Regions from separate parts of the Thaumasiovibrio subtropicus genome, predicted to be linked through region 3. Evidence: predicted binding sites of a transcription regulator. Region 3 holds the regulator's gene; each other region holds the start of a gene.
The links. Region 3 encodes PurR, which represses purine synthesis genes. Its sites were predicted from a motif close to TNANGNAAACGTTTNCNTNA; they were not measured.

Region 1 (7,975 bases), 1.1 Mb from region 3:
TTGAAGATGCGTGTCGCGCTCAACTACAAGCCTTTTTCCAACGTCGACGCAAAGAGAAGAAGGCAGCCAAGCAAGCCGCTAAGCTAGCGCAACAGCAAGAGGAAAAATAGCAGAGGGATATAGGCTGTGCAGCAGAATCACCGCACAGCGGGGCAGTTAGTCTTCTGACGCTGCGACGAAGGCCGCACGTTGACGCCAAAGCACTTTCTTGTGGTTATTTGTCATCATTCTTTTGCGACGGGTCGCGGCAGTACGATGTGAGCGTTTAAACGCCGTATTTTTTCTTTTCATTCTACATCTCCCATTCTCACACTGGCAGCGCCTATCGGCATTTAATATCGCGAATGAGCGTTGTCAGTTGTGGTGCGATAGGGCATCGCACCACTCTTTATTACCGGAGGCGTTGGCGGATTACCAGCGCTTTTGGTCTAACTTGGGCAAATGATGCAATTTACGTACCTAGTTGCTGCTATTTTCATCACTTTGATTGTCTGTCGGCGATGAGGCGCTGGTGGCCGCACTGACCGCTGCGGATGTTGCTAACGCAGCAGAGACAGGTGAGATGGTTTCAATATCATCAATATTGACCTCTTCAATGACAGGTTCTTGCACTTTGAAGTAGCCCGTGATGCTTTGATAGTAGCGACGAATATTTTCCACATATTTTAAGGCTTCATCACCCCTTGCATAGCCGTAGCGCGTCTGGCTGTAGTACTGGCGTTTTCGCAGCAGCGGTAAGCGCTGTTTTACGTCTGCCCATGCATCAGGATCGCCGCCTTGTGCGCGAGTAAGACGACGAGCATCCATCACATGACCAAAGCCAACATTGTAGGAAGCAAGCGCAAACCATACTTTTTCATGCTCATCGATACTGTCGGGAATACGCTTTATGAGCTTGCTCAGATAGAGGGCACCACCACGAATGCTCTCTTCAGGATCCAAACGGTTTTTTACCCCGACAGATTTTGCTGTTGGCAGGGTCAGCATCATCATGCCACGAACGCCTGTCGGCGAGACAGCGTTCGGATTCCAGTGTGATTCTTGGTAAGCCAGTGCAGCAATCAATTTCCAATCAAACTCACCGGCGTACTTTTCAAACAAGGGTTGCCACTCGGGTAACTTATCTTCTAAAGCGCGAATAAAGGCACGCGTATCGACATAGTCAAAGGTATCGACATGGCCGAAATATCGCTCTTCTAGTTTGGCAAGACCACCGGACTGCTTTAGTTCACCGAAAAACTCAATGATCAGGGCATGCAGGCTATCGTCACCGCCTTTTTCTAAATACCAACCAATTGGCTGATCTTCACTGAGCTCCAACGCGACGGCAATCTCAGGAAAAGTGCGTTGCATGATGGCGACATCGACAGAGTCAGCGATAGTGTAATCGAGTGTCCCTTCTGCCACCATTTTGAGTAGCTCATCACCATCTTGGTTATCCGTGGTCTCCCAACTCAGTTCTGGGTGCTCGACTATAAGTGCATTGAGCGTCGCTTCATGACTGGAATTCGTGGTCACTTTTAATGTGGCATCCCTTGATGCGAGGTCTTCAATGCTGCGAGGGCGCCATTGGCCATTTTTATAAACTAACACTTGGCTAGCGAAGTAGTAGGCAGGGGCAGGGGCATAATGCGCCATGCGTTCAGGTGTAATTGTCAGGCCGGCAGCAATGAGGTCGATTTCACCTCGGTCAAGTGCAGGGAAAAGGCCCGACAACCCGAAGATTGGACGCATTTCAAGTGTGACACCAAGCTCGTCGGCAAGCATTGCGGCTAACTCGTAGTCAAGTCCTGTCGGACCGTCTTGCCCGATATAGTAGGAGAGTTGGTTATTGAGAGTACCCACTCTGAGAACACCTTGCTGACGAATCTCTTCCACTTTGCTCTGCTGTTGTGTAGGGTATTCACAGCCTGCAAGTAAGAGTAAGAAGGCGATCAGGCTTGTTAGTTTGCGTAGCCAGAATCTGGTCATGGAATATTTCAATCGATATACTCTTGTTTCTATTCTGAGAGTCTTTATACCAAAGCCCTTACAGTCGAGCAAAGTGCATTCAAAAACTTACCTAAAATTTGCTGATAACTTACTCTTTTTTCTCGTGAGAGGAAAAAAATAGCGCAAACGTTTGCTTTTAGTGTTACGCCCCCACACTTTTTCCCCTATAATACCGCCGCAAATAGAGGCTAGTGCCATAAGGTTTGCGTTTTGGCGTTTATCTGCGTCTTTTCTCAGACATTATTGCACTATCCCCTTTCTTCAACTGCTAATCGAGAGATGTATGCACATGGAAATTTTGCGAGGTTCACCCGCACTGTCTGAGTTCCGCGTTAACAAGCTACTTGAGCGCTGTCGCGAACTTGACCTGCCTGTCACTGGTATCTATGCCGAATTCATGCACTTTGCAGATCTTTCAGCCCCGCTTAATGCCGAAGAGCAAAGCAAACTGGCTAGCCTGCTACAATATGGCCCTACCATCGCTGAACATGCACCTACTGGTACTTTATTGGTTGTCACGCCACGTCCGGGCACTATCTCTCCATGGTCTTCTAAATCTACCGACATCGCCCACAACTGTGGTCTTGCTCAAGTTAAACGCCTAGAGCGCGGTACCGCTTACTATGTTGAGACGTCTGCGGACCTAAGCGCAGCGCAGCTAGTGGAATTGAAGGGATTAATCCATGACCGCATGATGGAAGCGGTATTCACTGAGCTAGAAGCAGCACAAGCGTTGTTTGCTCAAGCTGAGCCAGCACCACACACCAGTGTTGATATTCTTGAAGGTGGTCGTCAGGCGCTAGAAGCGGCGAACGTATCTTTGGGCCTTGCGTTGGCAGAAGATGAAATTGACTACTTGGTTGAGAGTTTCACCAAGCTTGGTCGTAACCCGAATGACATTGAGTTAATGATGTTTGCACAGGCAAACTCAGAGCACTGTCGTCATAAGATTTTCAATGCAGATTGGACCATCGATGGTGTTGAACAAGAGAAATCTCTGTTCAAGATGATCAAAAACACCTACGAGACCAACAGTGACTACGTTTTGTCTGCATATAAAGATAATGCAGCGGTCATGGAAGGCTCTAAAGTTGGCCGTTTCTTCCCTGACGCTGAAAACCGTCAATACAACTACCATCAGGAAAATGCCCATATTCTGATGAAGGTTGAAACGCACAACCACCCAACTGCAATTTCTCCGTGGCCGGGCGCGTCAACGGGTAGTGGTGGTGAAATCCGTGATGAAGGCGCAACCGGTATCGGTGGTAAGCCAAAAGCGGGCCTTGTTGGTTTCACCGTATCAAACCTACGTGTGCCAGGCTTCGAACAGCCTTGGGAAACCGATTTCGGTAAGCCAGGTCGTATCGTAAATGCTTTGGATATTATGCTAGAAGGCCCACTCGGTGGTGCAGCATTCAACAACGAATTTGGTCGTCCAAACCTACTGGGTTACTTCCGTACTTACGAAGAGAAGGTCACTTCTCACAACGGTGAAGAGATTCGTGGTTACCACAAGCCAATCATGATTGCGGGTGGTATGGGTAATATTCGTGAAGATCATGTTCAGAAGAAAGAGATCCCAGTGGGTGCGAAACTGATCGTACTCGGTGGCCCAGCGATGAACATCGGTCTTGGTGGTGGTGCAGCGTCTTCAATGGCATCAGGTCAATCAGCAGAAGATCTTGATTTTGCCTCTGTACAACGTGAAAACCCAGAAATGGAGCGTCGTTGTCAGGAAGTGATCGACCGTTGTTGGCAGTTGGGTGACGATAACCCAATCGCCTTTATTCACGATGTAGGTGCAGGTGGTATTTCTAACGCATTGCCTGAGCTCGTGGACGATGGTGAGCGTGGCGGTAAGTTCCAGTTACGTGATGTACCAAACGATGAGCCGGGTATGAGCCCGCTAGAAATTTGGTGTAACGAGTCTCAAGAGCGTTACGTAATGGCGGTTGCGCCAGAGAATATGGACGTATTCGATGCGATTTGTCAGCGTGAGCGGGCACCTTATGCGGTGGTTGGGGAAGCAATTGAAGAGCGTCACCTAACGTTAGAAGATTCACACTTCGACAATACGCCAATCGATATGCCAATGGACATCCTACTCGGCAAGCCGCCTAAGATGCACCGTGACGTAACGACACAAAAAGCAGAAGGTATTGAATTAGATCGCAGCGGTATTGAGCTAGAAGAAGCAACCCACCGCGTATTGCGTCTACCTGCTGTTGCAGAGAAGACATTCCTTATCACCATTGGTGACCGCACCGTGACGGGCCTTGTTGCTCGTGACCAAATGGTTGGCCCATGGCAGGTACCGGTCGCTAACTGTGCGGTAACCGCAGCAAGTTACGACACGTATCACGGTGAAGCCATGTCGATGGGTGAGCGCACGCCATCTGCACTGCTTGATTTCGGCGCGTCTGCACGTATGGCCGTGGGTGAAGCACTTACCAACATCGCCTCAGCTGATATTGGTGACCTTAACCGCATTAAACTGTCTGCAAACTGGATGTCTGCAGCGGGTCACCCAGGTGAAGATGCAGGTCTTTACGAAGCGGTGAAAGCGGTAGGTGAAGAGCTATGTCCTGCACTTGGCCTTACGATTCCTGTTGGTAAAGACTCAATGTCGATGAAGACCAAGTGGGAGCAGGATGGTGAGCAGCGTGAAGTCACGGCGCCGCTATCACTGATTATCACTGCGTTTGGTCGTGTTGAAGATGTTCGCAACACAGTGACGCCTCAGCTTCGCACCGATAAAGGTGATTCTAGCCTTGTTCTTATCGATCTAGGTAACGGTCAAAACCGTCTAGGTGCGACAGCACTGGCGCAGGTTTACAAGCAGTTGGGTGACAAAGCGGCAGATGTCGATAGCCCAGAGCTACTGAAAGGCTTCTTCAATGCGGTTCAAAGCCTAGTGCGTGATGGTAAAGTGATTGCTTACCATGACCGTTCAGATGGCGGCCTTTACACCACTCTCGCAGAGATGGCATTTGCGGGCCACTGTGGTATCAATGCCGATATTTCTGCATTGAGTGAAGACACACTAGCGGCACTCTTCAACGAAGAGTTGGGTGCAGTACTTCAAGTTTCTGATGCTGAGCTTGAAAGCGTGAAAGCGGTACTTGCTGCACATGGTCTTGCGGCTTGCAGTCATGTGATTGGTAAAGTGACCACTGAAGATGCACTGCGCATCAACCGTGGCACTGAAACGCTACTTGATCAAAACCGTACAGCGCTACGTGCTATCTGGGCGGAGCTGACGCATAAGATGCAAGCACTGCGTGATAACCCGAAAGGCGCGGATCAAGAGTTTGAAGCCAAGAAAGACAACAACGATCCTGGTCTAAATACTCGCCTAAGCTTCGACATCAATGAAGATGTTGCAGCGCCGTTCATTGCGACAGGAGCGAAGCCTCAAATGGCGATCCTGCGTGAGCAGGGCGTAAACTCCCATGTTGAGATGGCGGCAGCATTTGACCGCGCTGGCTTTGATGCCAAAGATGTGCACATGTCAGACATCTTGTCAGGCCGCGTTCAACTTGACGGCTTTAACGGCCTTGTCGCCTGTGGCGGTTTCTCGTACGGTGACGTACTGGGTGCCGGTGAAGGTTGGGCGAAGTCGATTCTGTTCAACAACAATGCCCGTGACCAATTTGAAGGCTTCTTCAAGCGTGAAGATACCTTTGCACTGGGTGTGTGTAATGGTTGTCAGATGATCTCGAACTTGCGCGAACTTATCCCAGGTGCAGACCTATGGCCGCGTTTCGTACGTAACGAATCAGAGCGTTTTGAAGCGCGCTTTAGCTTAGTAGAAGTGCAAGAGTCTCAATCGCTGTTCTTTAATGGTATGGCTGGATCGCGCATGCCAATCGCCGTTTCTCACGGTGAAGGCCGTGTCGAAGTGCGTGATGATGCGCACCTAGCAGGTATCGAGCAGTCGGGTACTGTGGCACTGCGTTATATCAACAACTACGGTGATGTGACCCAAGATTACCCTGCTAACCCGAATGGTTCTCCAAATGGTATTACTGGCCTAACCACAACCGATGGTCGTGTAACTATCATGATGCCTCACCCTGAACGTGTATTCCGTGCAGTGGCGAACTCATGGCGTCCGGACGAGTGGAGTGAAGATAGCCCATGGATGCGTATGTTCCGTAACGCGCGCGTTAACATCGGTTAATCCGCTTCGTCTGTCACAAGAATTTTGCGTTACCTCGACAGTACGTAAAAAACCAAACCGCTGCTTCGGCAGCGGTTTTTTTTGCTTTCTTGTTGGCTTGTGATGGCAATGACTGGATATTGCCGAGAATCCGCGTTATTTATGTTTTTGATTTTCATGGCTTCTTACTGCCAGTGATTGTCGGCTTGTCTATAATTTGTGATAATTGCCGAAGATGATTTCAGGATGTCGGATCGGCCTCTTTACGAAAGGAATGCGAACATGAAAAAAATTGATGCCATTATCAAACCCTTTAAACTTGATGACGTGCGCGAAGCGCTGGCTGAGGTCGGCATCACAGGCATGACGGTCTCAGAAGTCAAAGGCTTTGGTCGCCAGAAAGGCCATACTGAGCTCTATCGTGGTGCTGAGTACATGGTGGACTTTCTACCAAAGGTGAAACTAGAAATTGTGGTTGCTGATGATGTGGTTGATCAGTGCCTAGACACCATTATCGAGACGGCCCAAACAGGTAAAATTGGTGATGGCAAGATCTTTGTTACCGACGTTGAGCGTGTAGTACGCATCCGTACCGGTGAGGAAGATGAAGAGGCGATTTAATTGTCGTCGGTAATACAACAAAAGCGCCCATCAGAGGCGCTTTTGTTTTATCGGATGCTTGTACTTTATGTTTATGGTTGCGGGATCGGGTGATTTCCTGAATAGCGTCCCGGTTTATGGTTCATGGTCAACACCATGTTCAGTAGTACTGCGCCAACGACTGAATACGCAAGCATGATTGGGGTTAACATAAAGAATGACGCAATCAAGATAGCGCAATCGATACCCATCTGCATTTTACCTGCAGAGATTCCAAAGCGTTCTTGGCAGTAAAGGCACAGCACATTGAAGCCACCTAGGCTCGTTTGATGACGAAACAGCATAAGCATACCGACGCCCATCAAAATGCCGCCAATCATGGCGCAATAGAGCGGATCTAAGCTATCCACACTAAAGAACAACGGGATATGATCTGCCATCACAGAGACAAGTCCACCTGAAATGATGCTGGTGATCGCGAAGCTCTTACCCATACGGAACCAAGCCATGAGGTAAAATGGGCAGTTGAATAGGAAGTACAGGGTACCAAATGATAAGCCAACAAATTCGCTTGCTAATAGCGCCAAACCTGTTGTGCCACCGGTGAGTAGGCCGCCCTGTTGTAAAAAGAAGACACCCTGTGCGACAACGAAGGTTGCGGTCAGTATCGCGATACAATCTTCAACTAGGGTGTGTTTACGTTGTTTCACTGGTAATGCTCTCCTATTTCATGAGGCACGAATTTTACCTAAAACAGCGGGTTAGACGAAGAATTGCGGCGTAAGTCGCAGAAAGTGAATTGTCAGGGCTCAGTTACGGAAAATGGTGTTTTATCTTTACGGTCTGCAGGCCGCACGGTGTCTGTATTTATACTCAGAGTGTGATCATGAAGTTATTTCATGGTGAACCTGAAGAAAAAACAATGAAGCTTGTGACAAATTTTACAGAAAAGCTACCTGACTTAGATCAAATTATGTAGAATGTCGGTCAAATGTTGAGAGTGACGCAAACGTTTGCGTGCCCGTAATTACTGGCTTGTCGAATTGTGTGCTTTCTTGGTACTCTTTTTTAACAAAATAACTCTTAGTCAGGAGAGACAGATGTTAAAGCGTGATATGAATATTGCCGATTATGATGCAGAACTGTTTACTGCGATTCAGGAAGAGACGGCGCGTCAGGAAGAGCATATCGAACTGATTGCTTCCGAAAACTACACTAGCC
Region 2 (7,975 bases), 850 kb from region 3:
GCTCTGACCGCGGTTTTGCTCAAAAAGACGGAAATCAAGGCGGAGATATTTTTCATCGTTCTCCTCCTGATACTGGAAGGTGGTTGTCATGGCACCGCGTTTAATCAGGCTGCTATCTGGTGCAAAGATAGCGCGTAAGCGTGGCAAGATATCTTGATCAAAAAGTTGCCATAAATAGACTTTTTGCAGCGGTTCATTGGAACCAAAAAGCATCATTGCACTCGGGTTAATGGAGAGAATCAGCCCGGTAGTACTGCAGGTAATTAATGCGGCTTGAGTATGGTTAATGAGGTTGAGGGCGTTGGTGCGCTCCATCTCGACCATCTGTTGTCGGAAATGCTCAAGGTGTTGACCGATATCGGCAATCTCATCATCCCCTTCGATCAGCACGGATTGGGTGAGGTTGCCTTGGTTTACCACCATTAAGTTGTTACTAAGCTGGTTAAGTCGCTTCACGATACCTTTGCTTATCATGTCGATAGCCACAAAGATGGCCGCAAAGATGGTGACACACATCATAATGAAGATAACGATATTACCGCCAGTGATGATTTGCGAAACGATGTTGTTAAGAACAGACATCTCTTCGGCGACACTCTTCACCGAGCTCAGTAATAGATTTTCGATGTGCTCTAAGCGTGAGCGGATCAATTGATAGGTATAGCGTCGTTCAACCTTGGCTTCTTTAATCTTGCTGAGTACACGTAGGAACTCGCCCTCTTGCCCTGCAAGTTCATTGAGGGCCGTAATTGTCGCGATATATTCATCGCCAGACGGGTAGATCGCGAATCGCTCACTACGTTCTAAGACGGCAACGATCAACGACGAAAACGCAAAATCAACGGGTTGATTGGTGGATAATGATTGCTTTATCGCATTGTTGAGTTCGATAAATAAGTTAGCTTGGAGCTGATTCAGGTATTGTAGCTGAATGTACTCATTCGCGATGAACTGTGCACTGGGCTGGCGAGTATCAATTTCATACTGAATCTGGCTCAGCAACGATGTCGCTTGTTGGTTGAGCTCAAAAACTTGGAGATCGAGTGCATTCAATGCTACTTGGCAACGCAGTAGCTCATCTTGAAGTTCAATCAATCGATCGATGTTTTTCTGCACGTTATCGTAACGATGGCGAATGACTGCAAAGTCACGTTGATCTGGGTTCTCGTTAAGGAGCTGATGGATAAGCGAGAACTTATCATTAAAGTGTTTGTTGAGTTCAGGGAGCGCTTCCTGCTCTTGGCTATTCATGACACTGTTGAGCCAAGTATGCAGTTGGGCGGTGTGATGTTCGAGTTGGTAGTTCGTGGTTAGTGTGGGAAGCTTTTCATCCACGAGGAGTTCAACACGGTCGTCTAGCATTTCCCAAATGATAAAAGCGATAACGCCAATACTGACCGCTAAACCTGCAATGAAGCCAACGGAGAGAATGAGGCGGTTGCCTATCGTGTTACGCGGAGGGTGTACTTTGCCAGACATGAACTCAACTAGTAATCAAAGATGTGGCGATATTGTAGTGTTTATCGACGTTGAGATCTTTGGTTAATAGACTGATCCAATAAAAAAAGTATCAATAAAGGAAAAGGGGTCACATTTGACCCCCTAAATGCGTGTGCATTCACTCTAAGCGGCTAGAATTTGCTGCAATTCTGTTGAACTTAGGTGATATTGACGCGGGCAGTTACGCCAAGTCTGTAGCATTCGGCTGTACTTATCGTACATCGGTACTTGGCTGTTGAAATGGTGCTCAGATTTTTCAAATTGAGGGTATAGCCCCTCTTCTTCGGTCAAGAAACGCACATAGTGAACCAGTTGAGATTCAGTCGCCGCATCGAAACCTAAGAACTGTAAACGGCGGACGTCAACTTGGCTTTGATCCTCTGCTGCTAACATTTTGTACGACTCCTGCATCGCGTGATGCATCTCCATGAAGTCGATAATGGTGCGGCACTTTTCTTCGTTTAGCTCACCAAAATCCTTATCTAGCTCGCGCATCTGTAGACCGTATCCACGTTCTACAATGGTTTGAAGGCGGCGGTATTTTGCTTCGAGTTCTGGCGTCAACTTTGACATCAGATAGTATTGATTAGAAAGGATTAAACGTTGAGCGTTAGTCATTTCCATGTTGAATAGCCTCATTGGTATTATCATTTGGGGACAGAGTACCAGCTTGATATAAAAAAACCATGATCCCGATGTGGGTCACTGCGTATTTTCCTTAACATTTCACTGAGTATTCACAGAGTAACGTCGAAAGTCAGGATAAGGAGGCGGTGATCATGTGGCAGGTGTTGGGTTGGCTGGGTTGGATTTTGATTTTATTGTGCTTCTTCCCAAAAGAGTGGTTACCAAAACTGCGTCAAGACACGACTTACCAGCACTTTGTATACAGCTCGATTGGGGCGGTGACGCTACTCTGGTGCTTGCAAGCAGGTGTCGTTGAGGGGCTTGCGATTCACTTTCTTCTGGTGACAGCGTTAACCTTGTGCCATGGATTTCGCATCGCTATGTGGATGACGATAGTGCCGACCTTGTCGATGGCGGTGTTTAAAGGTGTGAGTTGGCAAGATATAGGCCTGTATGGCCTCTGTTATGGGGTCATCCCGTGCGTATTTAGCGAGATGGTTTATCAGCTGACGCGACGTTATTTGGCGCATCATCTGTTTATCTATTTGTTTGTTGCCGCCTTTTTTAATGGTGCGTTAATGATGGTGGTAACCATGCTTGCGGTGAGCGGATGGCAATATGTGGTGCATGATATGGCGTTTGCGGTCATTTGGTATAACTACCTCTCTTTTATGCCTGTCTTGTTATTTCCTGAAGCCTTGCTCAATGGCATGGTGATGACGCTGTTAGTGATCTATCGCTCGCACTGGGTACGAAGTTTTTCTGAGCAGGATTATTACTCCTAATAGGTCAAGGTGCTGCAACAAAAAACGGCACCTGATTGGTGCCGTTTTAGCGTTTTCTTGCGATTAACTCAGTCCAACGATATCGCCATTCTCATCAATATCGAGCCCCATATAGGCGGGCTTTTCAGGTAATCCCGGCATGGTCATAACATTGCCACATAGGGCGTAGACAAAACCTGCGCCCGCACAAAGCTTAAGTTCGCGCACTGGTACAGTGAAGCCAGTAGGGGCGCCTTTTTTACTCGGATCTGTCGTAATTGACAGTGGCGTTTTCGCCATACATAGCGCGAGGTTATCGAAGCCTTGTGCTTTAAATTGGGCCAGTTGCGCGTTGGCTTCATCACTGAGTTCAAGGTTGGCGGCGCCGTAACCGACTTCCGCAACGGCCATCAGTTTTTCCTCTAGGCTTTGTTCTAGATGGTAAAGCGGTTGGAAGTCCGCCGGTGTGTCACATGCTGCTACGACGGCCTTCGCGAGCTCCGCCGCGCCTTCGCCGCCTTTACCAAAGGCTTCGCTAATCGCGACGTTGACAGGCATACGACACTCTAGTGTTTCGATGAGCTGCTTAAGTTGATTCAACTCACTGTCAGTATCTTGCGGGAAGCGGTTAATGGCAACAACTACAGGGACACCGTATTTGGCGGCATTGTTAATGTGCCATTTTAGATTCTCAAAGCCAGCAAGTAGGGCGGTTTCATCTTCTTCAAAAAGGGTGTCTGGCAGTGCTTGCCCAGGGCGAAGGTCATATAAGCCTGAGTTGGCTTTCAATCCACGTAAAGTCGCGACAACAACAGCGCAATCCGGGGCGCGTCCAGCTTGCTGTGCTTTTATGTTGCAGGCTTTTTCGAAGCCCATGTCAGATCCGAATCCACCTTCTGTGATAGTAAAATCACTCAGTTTCAGCGCGATGCGATCGGCAATGACAGAGGAGTTACCATGAGCAATATTGGCGAAAGGGCCTGCATGGATGAGGGTTGGGACGCCTTCTAAAGTCTGCATTAATGTGGGCTCGATGGCTTCACGCATTGTTACGGTCATCGCACCAGCGACTTGCAAGTCTTCCGCGGTAACAGGTTGACCATCCAAGTTGTAAGCTAGCACCACTTTGCCAATACGTTGACGCATGTCTTGCAGGTCGTTTGAGAGGGCAAGGATAGCCATTAGCTCAGAGGCTGCTGAGATGTCGAAACCGTCTTCGCGCTCAAGGCCATTAATGGTTTTTCCAGGCTGATTTTTGCCAACAGTTACCATACGTAGCGCGCGATCATTATGGTCGATTACGCGTTTCCAAACGATACGCTTCATGTCAATGCGCAGTGCGGTCAGCCCTGTTTTCTCTTCGAATGCGTCATAACCATGGCGCTGCTCATGATAAATGCGCGCGTCCAGTGCGGCAGAAGCAAGGTTATGTGCCGCAGTCACGGCATGAATATCACCAGTGAGATGAAGGTTAAGTTGTTCCATCGGCGCGACTTGACTGTAGCCACCACCCGCAGCACCACCTTTGACACCAAAAACGGGGCCCATTGATGGTTGGCGAATACAGGCCATCACCGAGCGACCAATTTTCTTTAAGCCTTGGGCGAGACCGATGGTGGTTACTGTTTTACCTTCACCAAGTGGCGTCGGTGTGATTGCTGTCACTACGACCAATTTTCCTTCTTTTTCCGTGCTTAGACGCTGGAGGATGGAAGGTTTAATCTTCGCTTTATGCGTACCTTGAGGAGATAAGTCGTCTGAATGAATGCCATGCTGAGCGGCAATATGTTCAATTGGGGTCAGTGTGGCTTCACGGCAGATTTGAATGTCGCTTTTCATTATTCACTATCCTCTTTGGAACGTCGTAGTGAGTGGTATATGGCGAGAAATGGCGCAAAAGCAGTTGCGCAATCGTTTGCGGTGGTATTTATACCATAAAATTAAATGCTCTGAAGGGTTTATTTGGTGATTATTTCTGTAAATGAATATTACTGAAATTCATGGTACCTGAGAAGGGAATTATTTGACTCAATTAGGTTTTTTATTTGTTGCGGTGATGATTTGATTTTGTGAATGACGCCTTAATAGCGTGATCGGGCGGTGTCTTATCCGTCCCGATCGCTAAAAGGCAAAACTGTAGTTAATACCGATAGAAATAATGTTTGCAGAGCGGTCTTCTATCTCTTGAATAGTGGGTGGTGTAAAGCTGCCTCGGTAATTGCCATCGCCAGTTTTGGTATGGTGCCACTCTCCAACAATCGATAAGTTGGGTTTGATGTCATAGCGAAGTCCCAAGCTGAAGCTGTCCGACTTTTCTGGGTTGTCATCAGATGTCGGAGAGCGTTTTCCATAGACAATATAAGGAGTGAACTTGTCCCATGTATAGATGGCAGAGAGATAGCCACCCCACGAGGTGCTATCACTGCCTGCGCCCTCAAAGACAAAGGTCCAATCTTGCCAATCGTACTTTATGCCATAGGTCCAGCTTTTGGTTTGGACATCTTGCTTAAACGGAACAAATGGTGTTGTTGGAAGCACCGGAAAGCCACTTGGCACTAACAGTTCGTCGGACGTCACAGTAATGTCTGCGCGATAATGGTTGAGATAGGCTGACCAGTTAATGCCCTCAATATCAAGTTTTAAGCCGTAGTGTTCATGAATATAGACATCCCAGCTATAATTATTGATTTCATTATCACGAATGGTTGATTTATAGGCCATATAGGGATGGAAGGTGATGATCAGATCATTGTCGGTTTCAATTTGATAACGCGCATCCAGTCCATCGTAACGGGTAAAGCCTTTTGTTGTGTCGTAAACTTCTGCGGGCAAACGTAACCACGGGTAAGCCTGATTCACAAACACTACTTGCGAATACATGAAGGTTGGAGAGCGTAAACGCCCTGTTCTCAGGCTAAAAGACTCCGTGGGTGAGAAGGCGACATACGCCCATTCGAGTGCAGGTTCACTGAAATTATCGACTGGGCGCTTTACGCCTTGAACGGAGAGGTGTAGCCAATCATTCGGATGTGCGTCGAGTTGTAGGCCAACGATAGTGTCGCAGTCAAAGCACCATTCATCGGAGATGTTACGCGAATAGTAGTAGGGTGCTGTGTTGTCGCTCTTAGCGGCCGCGGTAGACGCAAAACCGGAGACAGAAAGCCATTCGGGTAGGGTGCTGCCCCAAGCGGATAAACTTGAGATAACAAGCGGTAGGGCCTTAATGAATTTCAAGTAATACATTTAAGCCTCCTGCATGCTCTAATGGTAAATACCCAACCGCATCTGGGTTATCCATTAGCCACTGTTTGAGAGTTTCAATACTATCATCAGCCATTTCAATGGGGGGTTGAGCACGCCCAGAGAATGCTAATGACGCCCAAAGACGGTTCATTTGTGCCTCGTTTTTATTGAGGAAAAGGTCATAGAAAGCGACCCGTATCGGATTCCCGGTGGGGAAGTCGGCCAATTTGACGCGTCCAATGCCTTTTACAGCGCGAGTTTTGCCAGAAAAGAGCAGCTTAGCTTTTGGCAATGAGAGTTGAGCGGGCGGTATTGGGGAGGCAGTGACGATGGCAAATGCACCTTCTTTACTGAAGGCGGAGCCGCTCAATAGCAATAAGAAAATGAATGTGATGATACGAAGTGAGAAAGACAAATTTTCATCCCTGTATATCGCCCTCATTAAACGTAGAAGCGAACAGAAACTAATTCAATAGTTTTGTCTTATTAAGTTGATATTTGTGACTGGAAGAATAGGGAGCCTCTTCATCATGAAGAGGCAACAGTGATCAGTACATGACATTGTGGCCGTAGCTTGCCAAAATAGCTTTGATGTTTTCCATCGTCTCTTTGGGAGGCGGCGAAACGCCATCGAGAGGGTAATCATGGCCCATCGCTTCCCATTTGTGCGCACCGAGCTGGTGGTACGGGAGAAGCTCGACTTTTTCGATGTTATCCATGTCTTTAATGAATTCACCTAAGCGATGAGCGGAGGCTTCGTCATCGGTGAAACCAGGAACGACCACATAGCGAATCCACGTTTTTTGGCCACGTTTGTGCAGGTACTCTGCAAACTGCAACACACGTTTATTGGGCACACCCACCAGATTTTCATGAACATCATTGTCAATCTGTTTGAGGTCAAGCATCACTAAGTCGGCGACATCAAGCACTTCATCGACAATGTCAGTATGCTTGCGAATATAGCCATTAGTATCTAAACAAGTGTGAATACCTTCTGCTTGGGCTGCACGGAAGAAGTCACGCACGAACTCAGGTTGCAACATCGCTTCACCTCCTGATGCGGTAACCCCCCCTCCCGATGCATTGATAAAGTGTCGGTAAGTGAGTACTTCTTTCATGATTTCTTCAACAGAGACTTCTTTACCGTCGTGAAGATCCCAAGTATCACGGTTGTGACAATATTGGCAGCGCATTAGACAGCCCTGCATAAACACAATAAAGCGGATACCTGGGCCATCTACGGTGCCGCAGGATTCAAAGGAATGGATTCGACCAATTGCTGTCATTACATCTCTCGCTCAGTGCGTAATTTAGGAGTCAGTGTATTACAAACGCGATGAGAATTCCCCTCAATAGACAAGGATTTACAACTTTTTGAATTATTAAGCAGAAGCAATAAGTGATTTTAATGAGGGGTAACGAAGAGGTTATGAGTGTGTAACGTGGAAGGCTGTGCGCTGATAACTAAGCTTATTAATTGGGTTTGCAAAAATAAAAAAACCTCGCCGAAGCGAGGTTTTTAAGTCATTTAAACTGAACGATTAAAGTGTTTCAGTGAAAGTACGTGCGATAACGTCTTTTTGCTGCTCAGCAGTGAGAGAGTTAAAGCGAACAGCGTAGCCTGAAACGCGGATAGTTAGCTGAGGGTATTTCTCTGGGTGCTTAACCGCATCTTCTAGGGTGTCACGGTTTAGAACGTTAACGTTCAAGTGCTGACCACCTTCGATAGTCTCTTCATGGTGGAAGTAACCATCCATTAGACCTGCTAGGTTAGCTTTCTGCGTCGTCTCATCTTTACCTAGCGCGTTAGGTACGATAGAGAAGGTGTAAGAGATACC
Region 3 (7,975 bases):
TTCACGGCATTCGTTGTAAAGCATCTTGACCCAGTCCATCTCGTCCATGCCGCGGGTATACGCTTTATGTTGTCCCCATCGACGAGTGAGCTCAGTGAAAATTTCGAAGTCTGTCTTTGAGTGATAAAGTGGGTCGACCAGTTTATGCATGGCCAGAATCCCACTGGCTGAATATGCACCGTAGAGATCGATATCGTTGCGCTCAAATTGTGTACATGCAGGCAATACGATGTCTGAGAATCGGCATGTCGCTGTCCAGCAATAGTCGATGCTTACCACCGTATGCAGTTTTTTGAACGCTTCTTTCATCCGGTTACGGTCTTGGTGATGGTGCCAAGGGTTATTGCCACTGAATACCATCATTTTGATATCAGGGTAGGTGACGGTTGCTCCGTTATAGTTGATTTTTTTGCCCGGTTCGAGCAGCGCATCGACCCAACGCGCGACGGGAATTGTGCTGCTGTAGCCGTTGTAGTCTTTATTATCATGTTTAGGCTTCATGCCGGGGTCGAGGTTTCTTGGAAATCCGCCAGGACCTGCTGCGCCCGTGGGAGGGATCCCAATACCGCTGTAGTGGTGTGCATAAGAGACACCGCCGCCGGGTTTACCGATTTGGCCAAGCATAGCGGCGACAACGGCACCCATCCAGTAGGGCTGCTCGCCATGCTGCTGACGTTGTATTGACCAGCCAAAGATAATTTGCGTGCGGTTATTGGCCATTAAGCGTGCATAGTCGCGAATAGTGTCAGCATCTATGCCACAAATAGCGGCCGCCCATTCGGGTGTCTTTTCTGTCTCATCTGCGGCGGTACCCAATAAATAGGGCAGGAAGTCATCAAAACCTAATGCGTAAGTGTTGATAAAGTCCTTGTCGTAAAGGTCTTCTTTGTAAAGTGTATGCGCAACGCCAAGCATGAAGGGCACATCGGTTTGCGGATTAATGTACTGATGCTCGCAGTCTAAGAAGTTCTGTGTTTTGGTCTTTACAGGGTCTATGGAGATAACGCGGATCTTTTTGTCGGCGAGGTTCTGCTTGAGTTGTTCGTAGTAGGCATAGGATTCATGGGTTTCACACTGCCAGCCGACTTGGGTGTTCTTGACTGGGTCATTCGCCCAGAGGATAAGTACATCGGTATGCGCAAAGATTTTAGGCCAAGAAGTTTGTTGGGCATAGACTTCGGTTGAGCCAAGGATGTAGGGGAGAATGGTTTGCCCTGCGCCTGTTGAGTAGTCGCCAACCTTGGTTAAAAAGTGGCCATGCATACCGACTGCACGTTGCATATGGCTTGTGCAACTGTGGAATTGTCCGGTTTGTCGCCAGCCTGTTTGCCCAGCATGTAACGCCCAAGGTCCGAAGTTAGTTTGTACATATTCGAGTTCTCGATAGAAAAGATCGAGTGCTTCATCCCAAGTGACCCGAACGAAACGGTTGTCGCCACGTGTGTCGCTGCTGTAGCGATGTTTCTTGAGCCAATTGAGGCGAACCATTGGGTAACGCACCCTTGAAGGGTTGTAGATCACCCCTTTGATACCGTTGATCATATCAGTGGGGTGTTTATCGAATGCTAATGGTTCAATCTCTTGCACTTTACCTGCGTAAACGCGTGCTCTAAATGCACCGAAGTGAGAACCGGATGTTTTCCATGTGCCTAGCGTGGCGTCTTCCTCTGCGTTGGCAAGTGGCGCAACTAAGCTAGGGCCGATAGCAGCTGCAACGCCTGTGGTCGCTAAGCCTCTGAGAAACTCACGTCGACTTACTGTCATCATTTCCTACCTTACTCAGTGATGATCTGAGAAATCTGAAGAATGTTTTTGTAGATATTTCAGTACTAATGCTTCACTGTCCGCGTCAAGATTGACGAACGACAACATGCCATTAAACATGCCAGGCCATGCATTGGTACTAAAGTGAGCGGGTGCGGGCTGCGTGTGACAGATACTGCAGTTGGTCACATAAGATTCATCGGCTTTTGCCCACAGTGCATCAGGCGATGAGAGGAAAGAGTCTTTCTCTGCCCAAAGTGTTGCTGTGACGCGTTCCCAACCAAGGCCTGTGAGGTCATCTTCTTTTTGCTCGAAGACTTGGATAATGTCGTCGTTGGCCGCTGCTTCTTTGGTGAGTGCGGCTGAGGGTATGTTTAACCCAAAATCTTCGTTTATCACACGACCAAAACCTTTGGTTTTTCGCCACCCTTCTATATTGAACTGAATCGCATTGCCTTGTTCAGCAATGACGGTAATTTTGGTTGCGGGATTGAGTAGGCCACCTTCTGTGGTTAGATTGGCGTCTTCATAAATGTTGAGGTGACGGACACTGTAGTAACTTTCACCCACGCTGTAGCGGGTGCTATGTGATTGCTGCACTAGTTCGCCTATCATACCGCCAGAGCTTTCCATCCCTTCCGGCAGCTTGTGAGCAATGCCTTTATGGCAATCGATACAGCTTTGGTCTCTTTCCGCGGCTTGCTCCATTTGAATGCGCGCGGTATCCGACATTTGGTCCCAATTCATACTGGCGTAACTGTGGCAATTTTTACACTCTAACGAACCGTTAGCCGAAAGGCGTTCCCATTCATGTTGGGCGAGTACTAAGCGGCGGTCTTCAAATTTTTCCACTGTGCTGATGCTGCCCGCAAACCAAGCGAAGACTTCTTTGCTGGCTTGTACTTTACGGGCGATTTTATCTGTCCAATTGTGCGGAACATGGCAATCGGGACAGGTGGCTCTGACACCAGAATGATTTGACCAGTGAACGGTTTGCTGCAATTCAGTGTATACAAGATCATTCTCAGGTTTGTTATGGCATGAGATGCAAAATTCTTCGGTATTGGTTGCTTCTAGCGCAGTATTAAAGCCGCCCCAGAAAATAATGCCGGCAACGAATCCGCCTAAGCAAAGCACGCCTAGGCTAATGCTTGTCGCAGGGCGTCGAAATGTCCGCCACATCGCGGAGAGAAGCTTTTTCATAGTGGCCTCGCTGATAAAAAAGCGTGGTTATAGAAAGTCAGTAAGCGTTTGAGATGGTTTGTTAGCCGTGGCCGGGCGGACCCCAGAAAAAGATCTGCATCATCCAGATGAAGAAGCCGTATCCGCCAACGATGATGACCGAAAGGATAGGGAAGAGAAAAATGACAATGAATAGAAAGGTTTTCCACTCATCACTGCGTTGCGACGTTGTTGTTGTATTGTTGTCCATGACATTGCCCACCTGAGTGCCATGAATGGAGTATAGACCCTGTACTTGGTCATGGCGGGCTGAAAAGTAAAAAGGCCGACTTTCAATAGAAAGTCAGCCTTCTCAGAATTTGTTGGCATTTAGCCTTATAAAGTCGTCATCCACCGAGCTTTGACAGGAGCTCTTGACGTCGGTCTTCGGTAACGACAGACCAATGTTTCCCTGTGATTGCGCCCTCCAATGCCCAAAGTAATTCGACGTTTAGCGATTCGCCTTGCGTGTCTTGCAGTTGTCTGAATGCCTGTAAAGCGCCTTTTTCTACGAGCTCTTCAACAGTGGTAATACCCGCTTTTTTCAGCATTCGTTCGTTTGCCAATCTCAGATTGGGTAAATCTTTGATTCGGTCAGGCAACTTCGCCTTTTTTGCCTCTTGATCCTTTTTATCCTCTTGCGCTGCGGTGAGTGCGAGGGATGCTTGAGAGATGATCTGATCTTCGTCATCCCACCAGGTGTCAGGTATTGCATAATACTTAGTGACAACCGGGAACCCACGCTTTTTGTAAACGTAAGGCTGGAATTGACTCTCCTTGAACTGACGCTCGTTACTGGCGTTAGCACGTAGGTGAAGTTTATCGTTTACAACAAGTGCGAACATGGTTTCGCCTAAGAAAAGGCCAAAACCGCCAAACATTGAACGCGACTTAATTGTCCCAAAACGACTGAGTAACTTTATTGAAGTTTTTAGTACTGGTTTGTCCATGCTACATCTCGGTGATTATGTGAATAGGTCACCACTAATCAGAGCTAGGAACCAAGAATAGACCAGCTGCAGTTCCTGAATGTCAACGCTCTGTCAACTTCCGTGTGTACAACTAGTTTTTCCATCGGCAACCCCGCTACCATTTACCAGATTCGTTAAAAATCTTGTATTTAGGCCGGAAGCTTTGCGTCCCAATCTTTCGAATGGTTTGCCCTGTTCGTGACAATATTTAGCTTATATCAATATAGGTTTTGATCTTCGTCCCAATAAAAACGTGATATTGGTACCATAATTTTGACGGGAAATTTGATAAGTGCAGAACAGAATATTGGCGTATTTGCATAAAAGGCAAAAAAATGCCCGCTTGTTCTCAAAGCAGGCATTTATAAAAAGATGATGAATTTATTTCATACGTTTTACAGACTTACGTACTACCAATTCGGGCTCCATGACGAATAATTGGCTATCGTGTTCTTTATCTTTAATTCTCGCCATCAGTAACTCGACTGCCTTTTTACCTAAACGGTGCTTAGGCTGGTGAATTGTCGTTAAAGGTGGTGAAAAGTAAGGAGATAAATCAATGTTGTCATAGCCAATCACCGAAATATCGTCTGGTACACTAATACCTGCCTGCTCAAACGTACTGATTAACGCCATCGCCATAATGTCATTGAAGCAGAAGATAGCAGTAGGGCGTTGATCCATTGCGATGAAATCTTGCGCCGCTTTCACTGCCGTTTCGCACTCAAAGTCGCCTTCGATAATCCAATCTTGATTGATAGGCAAGTTCGCCTCTTGCATCGCGGCACTGAATCCTTTCATGCGCTCGACACAGGTATTGCGCTGCAAATGGCCTGACACACAACCAATCTCTTGGTGGCCATTGTCGATGAAGTGACGCGTGGCGAGATACGCCCCTTTCTCTGCGTTATCGCGAATCTTATCTGTGGTAACAGATTCTGGTCCCCAGTCCATAATGACCATCGGTAGATCTTTTTGACGATTGAGAATGGCAAGTAGTTCGTCATCAAGATCTGAGCACATGACGAGAAGACCATCGACGCGTTTTTCAGCTAACATGCGTAGGTAATCACGCTGTTTGTTAAAGTTGCCTTCGGTATTACATAGAATCAGTGTGTAGCCGGCTTTGTAGCAATACTCTTCAACGCCGTGAACCACCTCGGCAAAGAAAGGGTTGTTAGATTTGGTTACTAACATGCCAATAGTGCGGGTAGAGTTACACTTCAAACTACGCGCAACGGCACTTGGCGCATAGTTGAGTTCGTCGATTGCTTCCCACACTTTTTTCTGCGTAGCTTCTGCGACGAATCGAGTTTTGTTGATTACGTGCGAGACAGTCGTCGTTGAGACGCCAGCCATGCGCGCAACATCTTTAATGGTTGCCATTTTTTTCTTCTAATATCGTATCTGCCAGCAGTACGCATCGCTGGCTATTATTGAGTGGTTGCGTGTAAACGGTCACAGCAACATTTCATTATGTAATCGCTTGCGTTCACATTCTACTGAGTAAGGACGATAGTGCAATCTTTATGAAATGATATACGGAATTTTAGCGCGACATTGTGATATCAGGGGTACCACTTGCGGCATTTCTCACCACTTGTCTACGTGTTTATCACTATTCAGCACTATGGGTTTACGAATTGCTTGGGTAGTTTATACGCTCGATGCAATCCCATCTCGAGTTACTGGCCGTATTTGCAGTCTGTGTCATTAAATAACATCATGGTGTAGTGTGGTGCCTTTGATACTGTTCAATACAGTAACTTAAGTCGTATATCAAAAAAGCTTGAAGCAGTTCTGCACTGGTTGCATAAAAACCAAAGCGGTCATTTTGACTAACGCGATCGACAAACTGGGGGACCCATTTGACGAGGTAACGCTGGATAATGTCGATTTGATCATTGAGGTGTCTCGCAATTTGCTGGTCGCTTTCATGTTTATTCATATTAATGATTAAGTTACCAACAAAGTCGAGAATAATCGCAATGTGATCTGCGGGTTCATTATGTTGCGCATCTAAACCGATTTGATGTTCTATCAGTAGTGCGCGAATTTCTTGTGCGGTTTCGCCGTGGGTTAATTTATCTTGGCTTAAATAGACTGAGGCATAAGGTATTGCACTGGCGCGATCACCTGTTAGAAATAAACTACAAAAATCTGCGGCAAGCTCTAATTGTACATCTTCTCGGGAATTTAACCGGGTGAGGGCATGAGAGAAATGTTCTGAGGCATCTTGTAGCTCTTCTGCTTCTGACAACTGCTGAATAAAAGCAAGAAACTGTGGACTCATATAATGCTGCAGTTGTTTCTCTGTTAGTTCAGTAAAAAACAAAGAAGAAAACCACCAGTACATTTGGGCACGGTTTTCATTAATCAATGGGTCGTTCATAGCCACATCTACACTCTGCATAACACACTGAAAGTATAGATGCTTTTTAAGGAGAGCAAAAAGAAGATGCTTATTTGAATATACTCAAGTCACCTCAAGATGCTTGTTCAGCGCGAGTTTCTAGGTTTGCCATCGCGGCACTGCTTTGAAGGTCTAGTCGACTACATCAAAAAGCAGTAACAAAGGTGGCGAGCCAAAAAACTCGCGCTTTGGGAAGCGACTAGCGCCCCGATTTCTGCGTTAAATGTGTTCGAAAGGGGAAAGCCATTCCGTTACCCCTTTGCCTTGAACTCGCCGCGTTAGTCTGCTTCCTGTTGCTTGCTTCTTAAGCTTTGCCTGTTGAGGCGGCGGTAGTTGATTACTGTCGTGCGTTTATCTGTCTCGCAAGCTCGAGCAATTTAGGCAGGCTAATGATGCTCTGCTTAGCGATATCACTTTGCTCATCAAGGACACATTCAAGAATTTCTTCTGTGGTGAGCGGGTTAGCCAGTACAACCCGGAATACCGTGGTGATGCGACGATCCCAGCGCGCGGGATTGATACGCGTACGAGAGACAAAAGACTTACCAGACTCACGTTGGCGCTTTTGAATGAACTTGGTTAGGTCATTGAGAAGCTCATGTAGGCGAGTCACTTCTTCTTGTGTCCCTTTATCCAGCGCGTGTTGCACCTCGACAGGGACATAGCGATAGGTCAGCAAGCAGAGTTCAGGTCGGGTAACGAGTTCAAACTCAGGACGGCTATCAATTAAGTGAGCAAAATTGTCCGCCATGGTGATACCACGGTCGATCAACATTTCGTAGCCTTGGCGGCTAATAACGTTAAGGCATGCAAAGAGCAGCATAGCCATCCCGCTTCGCGATCCTTCAAGGGTATGGCTACCGAGATCTTTAGAGCCTTTACGCAGAATATACTCGGCGTGATGCTCAATCGAAGCCATGGACGCCGGGTTTTTGAAAATCACCATACCGGCACCCATAGGGACATAAAGCTGTTTGTGAGCATCAATGGTGACGGAATCTGCGCGTTCAATGCCTTTTAACAGGTGGCGATGGTTGTCAGACATTAAGGTAGCGCCACCCCAAGCGGCATCAACGTGAAAATGGCAATCGTGCGCTTGCGCAATATCGGCGAGGGCGTCAAGTGGGTCTATGTTGCCCGTTTCTGTGGTGCCAGCAACCCCGACAATCGCAAAAGGCTTAATATTGTTGGCTTTGAGCTCCGCCAGTTTCTCATTCAGTGCGTCTAGGTCGATACGATTATCGTCATCGGTTTTGACAGGGATAAGGCTGCGACGGCCAATGCCGAGGACATCTGCCGCCTTTTTCAATGAATAGTGACCACGTTCAGAGACCAATACGGCGATATCGTCATAGCCATAGTGGCGCATGGCACGGAACAACCCTTCTTGAGCGACGCCTTGAAAATCGCCGTCAGCCTTTAAGAGGTTATTTCTTGCAACCCAGAGTGCGGTGATGTTCGCAATGGTACCACCAGAACAAAATGCGCCGAGTGAATGTTCCGCGCTGTGCATCCAAGTGTCGTAGAAGTCACTCTGTTGCTGATAGATCAGATTATGTAACATGCCTAACACTTGACGCTCTAGGGGCGTAAAGGCTTTCGAGGT
Region 4 (7,975 bases), 1.0 Mb from region 3:
ACCGACATTGAGGCCATAAATAGCAAACAGATGTTCCCATTCTTGGATAAGGCGAGATTGACCAACTGAAGCCAACATCTGCTTTGTTGCGATGGTATTGGGTAAGGCGGGGTAATTGAGATGCTCTCGGCCAGCGGCAATTGCGCCTGAGGAAACGATAACCACTTTGTGGCCTTGGCGTTGTAGCATTGCACATTGGCGAACCAGCTCAACCATATGGGCACGATCAACTTTTTGCGTACCCCCAGTTAACACACTGGTTCCCAATTTTACGACAATAGTGTGACTGCGCATCATTGGAATCAATATTATTAAGAAAACCTAGCTTTCTTTTATCAATCCCAGCGAGAAATCACAAGAAAATACCGCGTTTAAGCGAAAATTAGCTCGATATCGCTAATTCTTGCAATCTATTCTCGTCAGCCTCCGTTGCTTTTGGCATTTGAATGTTAAAATGTTCTAACATTCCCGCTGAAAGTAGTTTTTCGAACTCCGCCAAGTTGGCTTCAACCTCTTCAACCACATTTTTAGGTAGCGGATCTGATTGCCAATCACCACTCAAGTCATAACGACCGAAACCATATTGCGCGACAAAGTTTTCATCCTTGGTATCCAAAATTAACCACCAGCCCCAGAACTCACGCTCTTCGGGTGGCTTCTTCGCATTGACACAGCTAACTAGGGAGTCAAAGAAATAGCGCTCTTTTTGACTACGTTTGTCGCGCAAATAAGGGCCAATCGCAGCCAACTTAATCATCAAGCGCCCATGTGTTGGAGTCGTCATATTCCCTTCCTTAGGCTTAATAGCACAAAATTACAGCAGTTATTGATTATCTACGTTGTATTTATACTATTTCAGTATGCGTATATCCATGTGTTGCGCAAGTGGTATTAGTCAAGTTTGGTGGTTAACGCAATTTTTCTTGTAACCATTGAGTAACGGCCGTCATACAACGATGGTATCCCGTATTCAATGGTGAGTCAGGCAAAATGATGGCTTTACCATCACGACTAGACGCAGCCAGCAGATGGTTGTCCGATGGCGGACAGAAGCTATCCCCTTCCAAACTTACCCCTAACATAGGCACAGAACAGGCGCGTCGCCCTAATAACCCTTGCTGTTTCAATGAAAAAGTACAGAGCTGACTCACCAACGTTGACTTTGGAATCGTCGTTTTACCCAAACGAGAGGCAAACACATCAAAATACATCCGAGGTAATGTATCGAGTCGATGTCCCCCCGTATAGAAATCGTGTAGGGTGCCACCTAAACTGACTGCGGCTTTAATCTTATTACTCGCTAGGAAGGCGAGTCTGATAGCGGCATTCGCACCAACTCGAGTACCAAAGGTGGCGATATTATTTTGATCAACCCAAGCGACCTTTTGTAACTCTTCGAGCAGGGTCATGTGTAAAACACTCGTATCTTCATTAAACGGGCAGTTATGGCTATGTCCCATTGATGGCATATCGAGTGTCACCATTGCAATCTCGGCTGGCGCAAAGTAATCGGTATAGGTTTTCCAAAGTTCCGTTTGAAGCGTATCCAACCCGCCACTGGCGATCACCGTAGGTAACGCTTTATCAGTGCGCGGCAAATGCAGATAAGCCTGAACCGCTTTACCCTTGTAATTGAACTCAATTGTTTTAATTGTTTGATGCATTAAGGACATGGCATGTCGGTAGGCTTGCATCGCTAATACATCCGCTTGCATTGCCAGCTCATCACCACGGAGGTGCGGATACGCTGCGATACCGTAATGTGTACTTGCTCTTAACCAGAGTGACGCGACTTTCTCGGGATCAAATCCAGCTTGCTCCTCAGCGTGCATCGCCTCTTTTTGATAACGCATCCCAAGCTGCACCCACTCGTAATTCCAGTTACCGTGGTGATAATCTTTCACTGTATCGATCAAACGCTCATCACTTCGTTCGTGTTCAGACGCAGACATTGAAGCAAAAATCGCTTCCATTTCTACCGGGTCAACCCCTTCCCATGCCCAAAGTGGTCGCTTCAATACCCGATAAAATCCGCGCCCATCATCATGGCTAGTCGACTCATGACACGGGGTATCTGGCGCACCCTCTACACGAATAATTGTCGACGTCTCTTTCTTCGATTTAGTGGGCTTAAACAGCACTTCAGACAGGTTACTCGTAGGCATAATTAGAACTCGGCGAGAAATAAAAAGAATAAAATCGATAACGGTCAAAGCACTATAGGCGATTTTGCCGTTGCTTGAAAAGTGATGTTACAAAAAAGCCCCCACCTAAAGTAGGTGAGGGCTTGCAAACTTAGATTGTGTTTTATCAATTAGCTGCGCTTGCTCACAGGCTCTACGTAGCTGATACCCATATCCCAAGGTTGTTCAATCCAAGTATCTTGTGGAATGTCAACAACATACTCGTCCACCAAGTGCTTACCTGCTGGCTTAGCACATACAGTAATGAACTTTGCCTTCGGGTACATATTGCGAATGACTTCTGCAGTACCACCGGTATCCACAAGATCATCGACGACAAGGAAGCCTTCACCATCACCTTCTGCTTGCTTCAACACTTTCATATCGCGCTGGTGATCGTGATCATAACTTGAGATACACACGGTATCGACATAACGAATACCGAGTTCACGGGCTAAGATCGCCGCAGGAACCAAACCACCACGGCTTACCGCAATGATACCTTTCCATTGATCAGCAGGAAGTTGCTTTTCTGCTAATTGGCGGGTGTACACTTGCATGTTGTCCCAAGTGATCACGAATTTATTACTCATAACTACAACCTCAAAAGCGATAGGTAATATCGGCGAAAAATTTGGCTAATAATAAAGAACCAACTATGAGAAAGCCAGTTTAGCTGCAAACAATGCTGCAATGATCCACACACTGATATTCACATCACGGCCTTTACCACTTAGTAGCTTAATCAGAGCATAAGCGATGAAACCTAAACCGATACCATCAGCAATAGAGTAAGTCAGTGGAATTAGCAAGCAAGTGACCATCACAGGTGCGGCTTCAGTGAGATCACGCCAGTCAATACTCACCAAACCTGACATCATCAAAATAGCGACATAGAACAGCGCACCTGCTGTTGCGTAAGCTGGGATCATGCCTGCTAGTGGCGCAAAGAAAAGTGACAGAATAAACAGCACACCCACGGTTACCGCGGTAAGACCAGTACGACCACCAACAGCAACACCAGAGACACTCTCAATGTATGACGTGGTGTTTGAGGTACCAAACAGAGCACCAATAGAAGTCGCAGAACTGTCTGCTAACAGCGCGCGGTTAAGGCGAGGAATGTTACCTTTTTCATCAACAAGATCCGCTTTTTGCGCAACGCCGACGAGCGTACCCGCAGTATCGAAAAGGTCGACAAAGAGGAAAGCAAAAACAATAGACACAATACCAACTTCAAACGCACCAGCAAAATCAAGTTGCATGAAGGTTGGCGCAACACTTGGTGGTAAAGAGACAATGCCAGCGTACTCTTGATAACCAAACAAGACACTAATCGCAGTTACCGCGAGAATGGCAATCATCACGCCACCTTTCACGCCACGAACCACTAACGCAATCGTCAAGAAGAAGCTCAGAGCCGCCATGATAGCGCCCCACGCTTTCATGTCACCCAAACCCACTAACGTCGCAGGGTTGTCAACAACAATGCCAGAGTTCTGAAGGGCAATGAAAGCCAAAAACAGACCGATACCCGCTGAGATACCGGTGCGCATAGAAAGCGGAATCGCGTTAATAAGCCACTCGCGTACTTTTAAAACACTGAGGATGATAAAGCAGATACCAGAAAGGAAGACCGCGGCGAGTGCGACTTGCCATGTATGCCCCATTCCCAAAACAACGCCATAAGTAAAGAAGGCATTCAGGCCCATACCTGGCGCTTGCGCAACGGGGTAGTTTGCCGCTAGACCCATCACAATACAGCCAACAGCGGCTGCAAGACAGGTCGCAACAAACACTGCGCCATGGTCCATGCCAGTTGCAGACAACATGCTTGGGTTAACAAAAATGATATATGCCATGGTGAGGAAGGTTGTCACCCCGGCTAAGATCTCGGTACGTACAGTCGTACCGTGTTCCTTAAGTTTAAATAGTTGCTCTAGCATCGACCTATCATCCAATATGAAATTAAACTGCTATCAAACAAGCACGCAATCGTTTGTGGAAAACGTTTGCGTGCCTTTTAAAAATTGGCCGAGATTATATTCTCAAGATAAGAAGATTTCCAGTTTATCGACTCTTTACTCAATTAATTAAAGGCAAACGTTTGCGTCAACATTAATAAAAACAAAATCTTTAAAATACAGTAAATTAAAAGCAAATCACTTTTTCATAGACCTAATATTCAAGGCACTTTATCTAGAAAATTATTCGCATTAACTGGCCAAATAATCTATGTAATCGAATACATGAGTGAAATAGAGGCAGTAGATACGGCATTATTTGCGATCAAATGTTGTCACTTTAGTAAATAACGCAAGAAACCGTTTTCACCTTCAACATAATAGTAAAACATCTTGATATGCATTTAATTTACAAGTAATCCTGCTAAGTCACAGAGCCGTAAATGCCAGTTGGCATTTCTCTCCTTTACAAGGGGGCATTTACTCAAGGGACTTCCTTTAGGGAAGATGCACATTGGCGTAAGAAGGGAGGACGAGTATACTCAAACCACCTCAAGATGCTTGTTCAGCGAGAGTTTCTAGGCTTGTCAACAAGGCACTGTTTTGAAGATCTAGTGGACTAAATCAAAAAACAGTAACGACGGTGGCGAGCCTAGAAAACTCGCCCTTCGGGAAGCGACTAGCGCCCCGATTTCTGCGTTAAAGGTGTTTGAAAGGGAAAGCCATTCCTTCACACCTTTGCCTTGAACTCGACGCGCTAGGCCGCTTCTGAATCCTGCATCTTGAGGTGGTTTGAGTATAAAGATAAAAAAACACCGGCAAACATAGGCCGGTGTCAGAAAAAGTTATTCAAACATCGCAATAGAATAACAAAAGGGGGAAAAGTTTAGGCCAATTTAACGAATTGGCGAACTGATTGGCTGTGGGTACTTAAAGTTATTGGTGTAGTTAGTCGCGTGCCATACAGTTTTAAGCGTCATTGTTTGCATATCATCACCTATCTTTACGCTAGCGGTTTCAGTTATCGAAGCGCGTTAACAATTCATCGACAAGTCGTACTACTCGGTTCCATGGAGGCGATGGTTTTTCGGGTTCATCCTGAACAAAAGAGCTTATCTTTAACAAGTCTGTGCACTATACCCACACCGTAATTAAATTACAACCAAAAAATGATCAAGTTCACAAAAACGTGTTTTATCATCATGATTATTCCGTCAATAAATAATAACCCTGCACAAAATGTAATTAAATTACCAAAAACACCAAGGACAAAACTAATCCGTATGCATATCCAAACGCAGAACAGAAGCGCTACCCCTCCCTCACCAACAGTGGTAAACTTGGCACATAAAAATTTTGTTGTAATTTTGTTCTAAAACGAAACTTATAGGCAAACAATTATTCTGGACATTCATTGCCCATTCACAGGCTAAAAGGAAAATACCGTGTCTGAGATCAGCCAACTAACACCGCAAATCATCTGGCATTACTTCGATAAAATCTGCAGCATCCCTCATCCGTCCTATCATGAAGAGCAACTTGCCCACTACATTGTTGAGCAAGCCAAAGAGAAAGGTCTTGAGGTACGCCGCGATAAAGTCGGCAACATTATTATCAAGAAAGCCGCTACCGCAGGTATGGAGAACCGCCGTGGTGTTGTCCTTCAAGCACACTTAGATATGGTGCCACAAAAAAATGAAGGCACTGACCATGACTTTACCCAAGACCCAATTCAAGCTTATGTCGATGGCGACTGGGTAACCGCCAAAGGGACAACGTTAGGCGCGGACAATGGCATGGGTATGGCCGCTTGTCTTGCTGTCGCCTTTTCTGATGATATTGAACACGGCCCACTCGAAGTCCTGCTGACCATGAACGAAGAAGCCGGCATGGATGGCGCATTTGGTCTCGAAGCGGGTTGGCTAGAAGGCGACGTCCTTCTCAACACGGATTCAGAGCAAGAAGGCGAAATTTACATGGGATGTGCCGGAGGCATTGATGCCGAACTCAGTTTCGTACATGAAACCGAATCCGCGCCTGCTGACCAAGCATTTTTAACCTTAACCGTTAAAGGTCTGAAAGGGGGTCACTCTGGGTGCGATATCCATACAGGACGCGCCAACGCCAACAAACTGCTGGCACACTTCCTGTTTGAAAATGGCCCAGCACTCGATATTAAACTCATCGACTTTAAGGGCGGGACGTTGCGTAATGCCATTCCTCGTGAAGCCAAGGTCACCATGGCATTACCACAAGCGAATGTAGAGCAACTTCACCATCTCGTGAAGCAATACGAATCAACTTGGCAAGAGACCTTAGGTAAAGTGGAAACGTCACTGGTTTGCTTGCTTGAAGAAGTAGAAGCGACGGAACAAGTTTGGACGCCGGCCCTTCAACAGCGCTTCATCGCCGCACTTCATGCTTGTCCGAATGGCGTGATTCGCATGAGTGATGACATTCAAGGTGTTGTTGAAACCTCACTGAATGTCGGTGTTATCTCTGTAGAAGAAGGAAAAGTCAACATCCTCTGCTTGGTGCGCTCTCTCATTGATGCTGGCCGAGAGCATGTCGAAAGCCTGCTCAAAGCGACCGCACAACTTTCCGATGCAGAAATCAGCTTTAGTGGTGCCTACCCAGGCTGGAAGCCAAACCCTGATTCAGAAATCATGGCACTGTTCCGTGAAACCTATGAAGGTATCTATGGACGCCTCCCTAATATCATGGTTATTCATGCAGGCTTAGAGTGCGGTTTGTTCAAAAAGCCATACCCTGACATGGACATGATTTCATTTGGACCAACGATCAAATTCCCTCACTCTCCTGATGAGAAGGTAGAGATAGCCTCCGTTGGCCTATTCTGGGAGCAGATGATTGCTATTCTAAAGGCGATTCCGGTTAAGCAGTAATAGTGATCGACTCATGCTGATTGAGTCCATGCTAATCCCCTCAAGCGCTGGCAACATTGGCTTGCCAGCTCTTATACCAGAGTTTTAAACTCTCCAAAGGTTTCGGCGTACACATCAAAAACCCTTGCAAAGACAAACGCTCATAGTGATTGGAAAGATAGTCCAACTCACCAATATGTTCGATACCTTCCGCGACAAGATCTGCATTGATCTCTTCGGCGATCTCCGCCACTGATTTCACCACCAATTGCGAGAAACCATCCTTATCGATATCAACAATCAAAGAGCGATCAATTTTAATCTCACTGAACGGCAAACTGCGCAATTGCTGTAAGTTAGTGAAACCCGTACCGTAATCATCCATAGAAAGCCCATAGCCAGCCATTCGTAAACGATTTAACGATTCCAATTGTTCTGTGCTTTTCAGTGCAAACTCTTCCGTTATTTCAAGCACAATCGAGCTAGTGGGAATGGTATTTGAATCGAGCAACACCTTTAAACGCTTCGGAAAACTCAAATCAGTCAGTTGCGTGGGGCATAAGTTAAAACTGATTTTAAAATCATACCCAAACAAGTCACTGAGTTCACGGTAATCTTGTACCGTTTTTTCGATAAGCTGCATGGTCAGCAAATCCATCAAGTTATGGCTATTTGCTACTGGAATAAAACACCCCGGTAAAATGGCATCTGGACACCCCGGTTTCACGATCCGCGCCAAGACTTCAACACCTTTCACTCTGTTCGTTAAGACATCGAGCTTTGGTTGGTAATATGGCACCACTTCTTTGTTGCAGATATGCTCAATAAGTTCAGCTTCACTGATTTTTCGATAATTAGAAAAATTAAGCTGCTTGAACTGATCAAGCTTGTTCATCATGCGGCGCAAATCATCCACAGCCACCGGCTTACTGATGCTACCCAG

Region 1: the regulator PurR is predicted to act here: its motif matches at 2,111-2,130, upstream of purL (phosphoribosylformylglycinamidine synthase).
Region 2: the regulator PurR is predicted to act here: its motif matches at 4,795-4,814, upstream of TSUB_RS04800 (formate--tetrahydrofolate ligase).
Region 4: the regulator PurR is predicted to act here: its motif matches at 4,279-4,298, upstream of TSUB_RS03915 (NCS2 family permease).

The regions. Positions count from the first base shown of each region.
Region 1 is NZ_AP023054.1:783,441-791,415, forward strand. Features, by position in the region: gene tadA (tRNA adenosine(34) deaminase TadA) at 1-110, shown strand, start outside; gene TSUB_RS25180 (hypothetical protein) at 157-291, opposite strand; gene mltF (membrane-bound lytic murein transglycosylase MltF) at 460-1,971, opposite strand; gene purL (phosphoribosylformylglycinamidine synthase) at 2,282-6,175, shown strand; gene glnB (nitrogen regulatory protein P-II) at 6,437-6,775, shown strand; gene TSUB_RS03725 (YitT family protein) at 6,847-7,464, opposite strand; gene glyA (serine hydroxymethyltransferase) at 7,855-7,975, shown strand, end outside.
Region 2 is NZ_AP023054.1:1,001,863-1,009,837, forward strand. Features, by position in the region: gene TSUB_RS04785 (ATP-binding protein) at 1-1,479, opposite strand, end outside; gene TSUB_RS04790 (YfbU family protein) at 1,624-2,124, opposite strand; gene TSUB_RS04795 (energy-coupling factor ABC transporter permease) at 2,280-2,912, shown strand; gene TSUB_RS04800 (formate--tetrahydrofolate ligase) at 2,976-4,730, opposite strand; gene TSUB_RS04805 (hypothetical protein) at 5,013-6,134, opposite strand; gene TSUB_RS04810 (hypothetical protein) at 6,112-6,549, opposite strand; gene pflA (pyruvate formate lyase 1-activating protein) at 6,683-7,423, opposite strand; gene pflB (formate C-acetyltransferase) at 7,679-7,975, opposite strand, start outside.
Region 3 is NZ_AP023054.1:1,850,257-1,858,231, reverse strand. Features, by position in the region: gene torA (trimethylamine-N-oxide reductase TorA) at 1-1,764, opposite strand, end outside; gene torC (pentaheme c-type cytochrome TorC) at 1,780-2,967, opposite strand; gene torE (trimethylamine N-oxide reductase system protein TorE) at 3,029-3,196, opposite strand; gene TSUB_RS08360 (TfoX/Sxy family DNA transformation protein) at 3,333-3,935, opposite strand; cyclic di-GMP riboswitch class I at 4,059-4,158, opposite strand; gene purR (HTH-type transcriptional repressor PurR) at 4,338-5,342, opposite strand; gene torD (molecular chaperone TorD) at 5,680-6,336, opposite strand; gene panP (pyridoxal-dependent aspartate 1-decarboxylase PanP) at 6,707-7,975, opposite strand, start outside.
Region 4 is NZ_AP023054.1:827,091-835,065, reverse strand. Features, by position in the region: gene proB (glutamate 5-kinase) at 1-297, opposite strand, end outside; gene crl (sigma factor-binding protein Crl) at 383-784, opposite strand; gene frsA (esterase FrsA) at 909-2,165, opposite strand; gene gpt (xanthine phosphoribosyltransferase) at 2,315-2,776, opposite strand; gene TSUB_RS03915 (NCS2 family permease) at 2,840-4,129, opposite strand; gene TSUB_RS03910 (aminoacyl-histidine dipeptidase) at 5,593-7,053, shown strand; gene TSUB_RS03905 (EAL domain-containing response regulator) at 7,094-7,975, opposite strand, start outside.